2 regions of the Metabacillus sp. cB07 genome follow, and region 1 is predicted to be linked to the other one. Evidence: a T-box and tRNA genes for the amino acid it is inferred to sense, from the RefSeq annotation. Region 1 holds a T-box; the other holds one or more tRNA genes.
The links. The T-box of region 1 lies ahead of ileS (isoleucine--tRNA ligase). A T-box ahead of a tRNA ligase gene usually reads a tRNA of that ligase, here a tRNA-Ile.
Positions count from the first base shown of each region.

Region 2: it encodes a tRNA-Ile, which carries the amino acid that the T-box ahead of ileS (isoleucine--tRNA ligase) is inferred to sense. The anticodon was not compared.

Region 1 is NZ_CP069296.1:1,795,550-1,799,939, forward strand. Features, by position in the region: gene JOJ89_RS09000 (cell division protein SepF) at 1-99, shown strand, start outside; gene JOJ89_RS09005 (YggT family protein) at 106-369, shown strand; gene JOJ89_RS09010 (YlmH family RNA-binding protein) at 455-1,225, shown strand; gene JOJ89_RS09015 (DivIVA domain-containing protein) at 1,322-1,834, shown strand; T-box leader at 1,887-2,118, shown strand; gene ileS (isoleucine--tRNA ligase) at 2,179-4,390, shown strand, end outside.
Region 2 is NZ_CP069296.1:3,284,598-3,288,987, forward strand. Features, by position in the region: gene glgB (1,4-alpha-glucan branching enzyme) at 1-614, opposite strand, end outside; tRNA gene JOJ89_RS16825 (tRNA-Glu) at 1,268-1,339, opposite strand; tRNA gene JOJ89_RS16830 (tRNA-Ser) at 1,353-1,443, opposite strand; tRNA gene JOJ89_RS16835 (tRNA-Asn) at 1,452-1,526, opposite strand; tRNA gene JOJ89_RS16840 (tRNA-Ile) at 1,554-1,630, opposite strand; tRNA gene JOJ89_RS16845 (tRNA-Gly) at 1,636-1,709, opposite strand; tRNA gene JOJ89_RS16850 (tRNA-His) at 1,727-1,802, opposite strand; tRNA gene JOJ89_RS16855 (tRNA-Phe) at 1,848-1,923, opposite strand; tRNA gene JOJ89_RS16860 (tRNA-Asp) at 1,934-2,009, opposite strand; tRNA gene JOJ89_RS16865 (tRNA-Met) at 2,013-2,089, opposite strand; tRNA gene JOJ89_RS16870 (tRNA-Ser) at 2,135-2,227, opposite strand; tRNA gene JOJ89_RS16875 (tRNA-Ile) at 2,243-2,319, opposite strand; tRNA gene JOJ89_RS16880 (tRNA-Met) at 2,325-2,401, opposite strand; tRNA gene JOJ89_RS16885 (tRNA-Ala) at 2,433-2,508, opposite strand; tRNA gene JOJ89_RS16890 (tRNA-Pro) at 2,524-2,600, opposite strand; tRNA gene JOJ89_RS16895 (tRNA-Arg) at 2,606-2,682, opposite strand; tRNA gene JOJ89_RS16900 (tRNA-Leu) at 2,697-2,785, opposite strand; tRNA gene JOJ89_RS16905 (tRNA-Gly) at 2,796-2,867, opposite strand; tRNA gene JOJ89_RS16910 (tRNA-Leu) at 2,875-2,955, opposite strand; tRNA gene JOJ89_RS16915 (tRNA-Lys) at 2,970-3,045, opposite strand; tRNA gene JOJ89_RS16920 (tRNA-Thr) at 3,063-3,138, opposite strand; tRNA gene JOJ89_RS16925 (tRNA-Val) at 3,157-3,232, opposite strand; rRNA gene rrf (5S ribosomal RNA) at 3,253-3,368, opposite strand; rRNA gene JOJ89_RS16935 (23S ribosomal RNA) at 3,497-4,390, opposite strand, start outside.

The DNA of each region.
Region 1 (4,390 bases):
CAGAAAATAGGAGCGAATATTTTCCTGTGCACACCGGATAACGTTGATGTTGCAGGCTCGATTTCAGAAATTGTCTCGGAAGAAGATCAGAGGTGGTAAAAATAAATGGGCGTAGTAGCTGATGTTTTATTTACGTTGTTGCAGGTTTATTCTTATGCGATTATTATTTACATCTTGCTTTCATGGTTTCCGAATGCAAGAGAGAGCAGTTTCGGACAGCTGCTTGCTAAAATTGTAGAGCCGTACCTTGAACCTTTCCGCAGGTTTATTCCGCCGCTTGGCATGATTGACATCTCACCAATTGTTGCACTTCTTGCTTTAAGATTTGCAGGATACGGGCTTAACTCAATTTTCACAATGATTGGATAAGATACAGGTGGTGCCGTACATAACGGCACTGTTTTCATTTTGGCATCAATTTATAAGAGCTTAACGAAAAGGCTGGAAGATTAATATGGACCACATTTATCAGCACTTCAGACAGGAAGAACGGCATTTTATCGATCAGGCTTCAGAATGGAAAGAAAGTGTCATGAACAGCTATGCTCCAAAATTGACGGATTTTCTTGACCCGAGAGAGCAGGAAATGGTTAAAGCAGTCGTCGGATCAAGCACGGATGTGTGTCTTCAGTTTTCGGGAGAGAATATGGAACGAAAACGGGCTCTGCTTTATCCGGACTACTTTGTTCCTTCCCATGAGGATTTCCAGCTTTCCCTGCTTGAGATCGGGTATCCGTCTAAATTTGTTGCCATTGAACACCGGCAAGTACTGGGTGCTTTAATGTCACTCGGGCTCAAACGGTCAAAATTCGGCGATCTGCTGTTTTCCGGCGACCGGATTCAGCTGGTCGCTGCAAAAGAAACAGAATCTTTTCTTTTGATGAATCTGACTGAGATCGGCCGGGCAAAAGTTTCGCTGAGCGCACTTGACTGGAGTGAGCGCATCCTCCATGTGGAAGAAATGCTGGAAAAAACAGCGACCGTCAGTTCCTTAAGGCTTGATGCTGTTGCCGCATCTGTTTATAACATTTCCCGGCAAAAAATCGGCGCGCTTGTTCAGACGGGTTATGTGAAAGTAAACTTTCGGGTCATCGAGCAGCCGTCATTTGAATGCAGAGAGGGAGACACGCTTTCTGTCAGAGGCCACGGCAGATCCAAAATCTTGTCGATTGATGGCAGAACAAAGAAAGATAAGTGGAAAATCTCATACGGCATTCAAAAATAAATTTGGGAAAATAGAAGGATTTTTGCCTTTTCTGTCAAAATATGAATTATACTTGAAGAAAGATCGAATGATCAATACATACTGGAGGTGGCAGAAGTGCCGTTAACACCGCTTGATATCCATAACAAAGAATTTAACAAAGGGTTCCGGGGCTATGACGAGGACGAAGTCAATGAGTTCCTCGACCAGGTCATTAAAGATTATGAGCTTGCCATCCGCGAGAAAAAAGAACTCGAAAACAAAGTGACTGAACTGAACGAACGCATTGGTCATTTTTCAAATATCGAGGAAACACTCAATAAATCCATTCTTGTAGCGCAGGAGGCTGCTGAGGAAGTACGCCGCCACGCACAAAAGGAAGCTAAGCTGATTGTGAAGGAAGCAGAAAAAAACGCTGACCGGATCATTAATGAATCCCTTTCTAAATCAAGAAAAATAGCTGTGGAAATTGAAGAGCTGAAAAAGCAGTCGAAAGTTTTCAGAACACGCTTCCAGATGCTGATTGAAGCACAGCTTGACCTTCTTAAAAATGATGACTGGGATCACCTCCTTGAGTATGAACTTGAATCATTATACGAGGAACGCGAAGAATCAAAGGTGCAGTCTTGACTTTGAAGCACCATTTCACATATAATTTGATGACTACTATTAAATAAATGATTAAAAAACCATGACAGGGACAGTAGCAGTATGAAATCTTTTAAAGCGAGCCGGAGTTGGTGCGAGTCCGGCAAAGAAGCAAACTTGCGAAAATCACCCTCGAGTTTTTTTGCTGAACCTATAGAATCAGTAAGCAAAAACGCGTTATTCACGTTACGAATCTCAAAGAGGATAAGCAGTTTTTTTAGCTTATCTAAAAGGGTGGTACCGCGAGAAACCTTCTCGTCCCTTCTGGGATGAGAAGGTTTTTTGTGTTTTCTCTGCCCCATTACAAACTGTCTGGAGGAATACCGATGGAGTACAAAGATACCCTGCTGATGCCGAAAACCGAATTTCCAATGAGAGGAAACCTTCCTAACCGCGAACCGCAAATTCAGGAAAAATGGGAAGAAATGACGATTTACCAAAAAGTGCAGGAGCGCACAAAAGACCGCCCGATGTTTATTCTTCATGACGGACCGCCGTATGCAAATGGAGATATCCACATGGGGCATGCACTGAACAAAGTGCTGAAGGATTTTATCGTCCGCTATAAATCAATGAGCGGATACAACGCTCCGTATGTTCCGGGCTGGGACACACATGGTCTGCCGATTGAAACGGCTCTTACTAAAAACAAAAAAGTAAACCGCAAAGAATTAAGTGTAGCTGAATTCCGCAAGCTGTGCGCAGAGTATGCATGGGAGCAAATCAACAATCAGCGTGAGCAGTTTAAGCGTCTCGGTGTTCGCGGTGACTGGGAAAATCCTTATGTGACGCTGAATCCGGAGTATGAAGCCCAGCAGATCAAAGTGTTCGGGGAAATGGCGAAGAAAGGGTACATCTATAAAGGATTAAAGCCGGTTTACTGGTCACCTTCAAGTGAGTCTGCTCTTGCAGAAGCCGAAATCGAGTATTATGACAAACGCTCTGCTTCTATTTATGTAGCATTTACTGTTGCACAGGGAAATGATGTGCTGAGCGGCGGAGAAAAAATCATTATCTGGACGACTACTCCGTGGACGATTCCTGCAAACCTTGGCATTGCTGTTCATCCGGACCTTGAGTATACGGTGGCAGATGCAGGCGGGGAATCATTCGTTGTTGCATCAGCATTGCTTGAAACGGTAGCTAAAGAACTCGGATGGGAAGACTATAAGGCTGTCAAAACATTCAAAGGCGCAGAGATCGAAAGAGTGTCTGCAAAGCATCCGCTGTATGACCGCGAATCCCTCGTTGTTCTGGGCGAACATGTTACGACAGATGCCGGTACCGGCTGCGTTCATACTGCACCTGGCCATGGGGAAGATGACTTTATCGTCGGTCAGAAATACGGTCTTGGTGTTCTTTGTCCGGTTGATGAAAAGGGACATATGACAAGCGAAGCTCCAGGGTTTGAAGGCATGTTCTATGATGCGGCAAACAAGCCGATTACAGAAAAGCTTGAAGAAGCAGGCGCACTGCTTAAGCTTTCGTTCATCACACACTCATACCCTCATGACTGGAGAACAAAAAAACCGACCATTTTCCGTGCAACTGCCCAGTGGTTTGCATCCATCAAGGATTTCCGCGAGGATCTTCTTCAGGCGGTAAAAGATACGAAATGGGTACCTGCCTGGGGCGAGACAAGATTGTTCAACATGGTTCGCGACCGCGGGGACTGGTGTATTTCCAGACAGCGTGCATGGGGAGTTCCGATTCCTGTCTTTTATGCAGAAAATGGAGAGCCGATCATTACGGATGAAACAATCGATCATGTATCCGGCCTGTTCCGCGAGCACGGTTCAAACATCTGGTTTGAACGTGAAACAAAAGATCTTCTTCCTGAGGGATTCACGCATCCTGGCAGCCCGAATGGAAACTTCACGAAAGAACAGGACATCATGGATGTCTGGTTCGACTCTGGTTCATCGCATCAGGCAGTATTGCTTGAAAGAGATGATCTGCAGCGTCCGGCAGACCTTTATTTGGAAGGCTCTGACCAATACCGCGGCTGGTTTAACTCTTCCCTGTCCACAGGTGTTGCTGTAACAGGAAAAGCTCCATATAAAGGCGTTCTCAGCCATGGTTTTGCCCTGGACGGAGAAGGACGCAAAATGAGTAAATCTCTTGGGAACGTTGTGCTGCCTTCAAAAGTTATGAACCAGCTTGGGGGAGACATTCTTCGTCTTTGGGTTGCTTCTGTTGACTATCAGGCTGATGTAAGAGTTTCAGACAACATTCTGAAGCAAGTGGCTGAGGTGTACAGAAAAATCCGCAATACTTTCCGTTTCCTTCTTGGAAACCTTGCTGATTTTAATCCGGAAACAGATGCCCTCGCGTTTGACGAGCTTCGCGATGTTGACCGTTACATGATGGTGAAGCTGAACAAGCTGACAGACAAAGTGAAACAATCGTATGATGACTATGAGTTCGCGGCCATCTTCCATGCGGTTCATAATTTCTGCACAATCGAACTGAGTTCCTTCTATCTGGATTTCGCTAAAGATGTTCTCTACATCGAAGCTCCTGATAACAAAGAGCGCC
Region 2 (4,390 bases), 1.5 Mb from region 1:
TGATATCCCCATGAACGGTCATATGGGTGCTCAATAATCGGCAAAAGCTCGATATGTGTAAACCCATGCTCAAGAACATACGGAATCAAGACATCCGCAAGCTCTAAATATGTATAAAGGCTGCCGTCTTCTTTCTTTTTCCAAGAGCAGATATTCAGTTCATAAATGTACATAGGGCGCTGATAAATTTCCTTTTGGCGTTTTTTTCTCTGCCAGTTTTTATCATTCCATTTATACCCTCCAAGATTGTAAACAACAGAAGCTGTATTTGGCTTCAGCTCAGAATAAAAGGCAAATGGATCAGCCTTCAGAATTTTTTCATGCTTTTGAGTGATAATCTCATATTTATAGAGATCACCCTCTTCGATGCCATCAATAAAAGCAGACCAGATTCCCTGTTCATTCAGCTTCTCAAGCTTGTGTCCAGTGCCGTCCCAGTGATTAAAATCACCTGCAACCCGCACCTCAAGCGCATGAGGAGCCCAAACTGTGAATACTGTTCCGCTCACACCGTTTCGCACGCTGCTGCGGGCACCAAACAATTCATGAGCTCTGAACAAATTTCCTTCATGGAAAAGATGCACCTCAAAATCAGTTGGCGTAGCAAGATTCATTCCCATCACCCTTTCTATAAAGTAATCTTAATTCTTATTTCAATCAGAAGGAAGGATTACCTTTTTTGTAAGCGCTTCTACTTATTGACACGAAATGTCATGAACAGCCATTCATTTTTCAAAACATTATACTTTTAAAATGATGTCGAATAAAGAAAGGAAGGAAGGATAGAATGTTGGTGAAATGAACATCAGTCTTATTTACTAAATAAGTCATATTCGATGAGAAAATCCGGTCATATTAACAAAAAAATACAATCTCAGCAAATGCAGTATGCTATATCACAAAAACAGTTAATTCGACAAATCCTCTTATATTTGTCGAAATTTTCACGACCTTTTAATCACGGTTTCTTTATTACCATTACTTATACCTCTAATGAAAAACATTCAAACCTTTTTGAGTAACAGAAATATATATTATTTGTTGAAAACATATTTTAAGGGAAAGAAGGATTTTTTGAAGTCATATTTTAACGGGGATACAGGGTTCATTCGTTCCTTGGAGATGGTCTGAGCTGCCTTATGGGAGTCGAGATCCCGTTGACGGAATCATTGTGGAGGATAGGTACGCTTTACGGCGTTTTTCATAACGGCTATCTTTTCTAACAACAAAAAAAGCGCTGCACAATGTGCAACACTTTTCTTAATGATGACCCGTACGGGATTCGAACCCGTGTTACCGCCGTGAAAGGGCGGTGTCTTAACCGCTTGACCAACGGGCCGGAGCATGCCTTCTGGCGGAGAAGGAGGGATTTGAACCCTCGCGCCGCTTACGCGACCTACACCCTTAGCAGGGGCGCCTCTTCAGCCACTTGAGTACTTCCCCAGAATAAATGGCTCCGCAGGTAGGACTCGAACCTACGACCGATCGGTTAACAGCCGATAGCTCTACCACTGAGCTACTGCGGAAAATCATATATGCTCCCATAATAGGAATGGTGGGCCTAAATGGACTCGAACCATCGACCTCACGCTTATCAGGCGTGCGCTCTAACCAGCTGAGCTATAGGCCCATTATTGGAGCGGGTGATGGGAATCGAACCCACGACATCAGCTTGGAAGGCTGAGGTTTTACCATTAAACTACACCCGCAGTAAATAAAGATAAAATGGGGCGACTGATGGGAATCGAACCCACGAATGCCAGAGCCACAATCTGGTGCGTTAACCACTTCGCCACAACCGCCACTATCTGTAAAATGTCTAAAGCTAAAATATTTGCAAAAGAAAATGGTGGCTTGGGACGGAATCGAACCGCCGACACAAGGATTTTCAGTCCTTTGCTCTACCGACTGAGCTACCAAGCCTTTATAAGAATGGCGGTCCCGACCGGGATCGAACCGGCGATCTCCTGCGTGACAGGCAGGCATGTTAACCGCTACACCACGGGACCATTTGGTTGCGGGGACAGGATTTGAACCTGCGACCTTCGGGTTATGAGCCCGACGAGCTACCAGACTGCTCCACCCCGCGATAATAATAATTAGTGCTGATTTGTTTTGCTGAAGATAAAAGAAATGGAGGAGGTAGAGGGATTCGAACCCCCGCGGGGTTTGACCCCCCTGTCGGTTTTCAAGACCGATCCCTTCAGCCGGACTTGGGTATACCTCCGTATGGAAAATAGAATGGTGGACCTTGTAGGACTCGAACCTACGACCGGACGGTTATGAGCCGTCTGCTCTAACCAACTGAGCTAAAGGTCCTTTTTTGGTAGCGGCGGAGGGAGTCGAACCCACGACCTCACGGGTATGAACCGTACGCTCTAGCCAGCTGAGCTACACCGCCCCAGGAACAAAGTCAATTACTTCTATTAAAATGGTGGAGCCTAGCGGGATCGAACCGCTGACCTCCTGCGTGCAAGGCAGGCGCTCTCCCAGCTGAGCTAAGGCCCCTTAAATCTATGAAAATGGTCGGGAAGACAGGATTCGAACCTGCGACCCCTTGGTCCCAAACCAAGTGCTCTACCAAGCTGAGCTACTTCCCGTAATATGGCGCGCCCGATAGGAGTCGAACCCATAACCTTTTGATCCGTAGTCAAACGCTCTATCCAATTGAGCTACGGGCGCATATTAAATGTGTGTGGTGCCGAGGACCGGAATCGAACCGGTACGGTAGTCACCTACCGCAGGATTTTAAGTCCTGTGCGTCTGCCAGTTCCGCCACCCCGGCTTATTCAAAGAGCGGAAGACGGGATTCGAACCCGCGACCCCCACCTTGGCAAGGTGGTGTTCTACCACTGAACTACTTCCGCAATATCATGCGGGTGAAGGGACTCGAACCCCCACGTCAAAGACACTAGATCCTAAGTCTAGCGCGTCTGCCAATTCCGCCACACCCGCATATTAAGGAAAAATGGTGTGCCATGAAGGACTCGAACCTTCGACCCTCTGATTAAAAGTCAGATGCTCTACCGACTGAGCTAATGGCACAAATATAGTAAATCTGGTGGTGCCGGCGAGAGGACTTGAACCCCCAACCTACTGATTACAAGTCAGTTGCTCTACCAATTGAGCTACACCGGCATGTCCAAAAAAATCATATGGTGGAGGATGACGGGCTCGAACCGCCGACCCTCTGCTTGTAAGGCAGATGCTCTCCCAGCTGAGCTAATCCTCCGGGTTTAATTTTTGTCAGCAGCCTGGCAACGTCCTACTCTCACAGGGGGAAACCCCCAACTACCATCGGCGCTAAAGAGCTTAACTTCCGTGTTCGGCATGGGAACGGGTGTGACCTCTTTGCCATCATCACCAGACATAGTGACAAAAATTATTATACTATGAAATCCGAAGATTTCAAGCTTTTTTTTGAAAGAAGTTATTCTTTCAAAACTGAATAACGTTTGATAACAAGATTCACGTGCAATTCACGCTTAGTTAGACTGTGGTTAAGTCCTCGAACGATTAGTATCTGTCAGCTCCACACGTCACCGCGCTTCCACCTCAGACCTATCAACCTGATCATCTTTCAGGGTTCTTACTCACAAATGTGATGGGAAATCTCATCTTGAGGGGGGCTTCATGCTTAGATGCTTTCAGCACTTATCCCTTCCGCACATAGCTACCCAGCGATGCCTTTGGCAAGACAACTGGTACACCAGCGGTGCGTCCATCCCGGTCCTCTCGTACTAAGGACAGCTCCTCTCAAATTTCCTGCGCCCACGACGGATAGGGACCGAACTGTCTCACGACGTTCTGAACCCAGCTCGCGTACCGCTTTAATGGGCGAACAGCCCAACCCTTGGGACCGACTACAGCCCCAGGATGCGATGAGCCGACATCGAGGTGCCAAACCTCCCCGTCGATGTGGACTCTTGGGGGAGATAAGCCTGTTATCCCCGGGGTAGCTTTTATCCGTTGAGCGATGGCCCTTCCATGCGGAACCACCGGATCACTAAGCCCGACTTTCGTCCCTGCTCGACTTGTAGGTCTCGCAGTCAAGCTCCCTTGTGCCTTTACACTCTGCGAATGATTTCCAACCATTCTGAGGGAACCTTTGGGCGCCTCCGTTACATTTTAGGAGGCGACCGCCCCAGTCAAACTGCCCGCCTGACACTGTCTCCCAGCCCGGTAAGGGCTGCGGGTTAGAATTTCAATACAGCAAGGGTAGTATCCCACCAATGCCTCCACCGAAGCTTGCGCTCCGGCTTCCAAGGCTCCTACCTATCCTGTACAAGCTGTACCAAAATTCAATATCAGGCTGCAGTAAAGCTCCACGGGGTCTTTCCGTCCTGTCGCGGGTAACCTGCATCTTCACAGGTACTATAATTTCACCGAG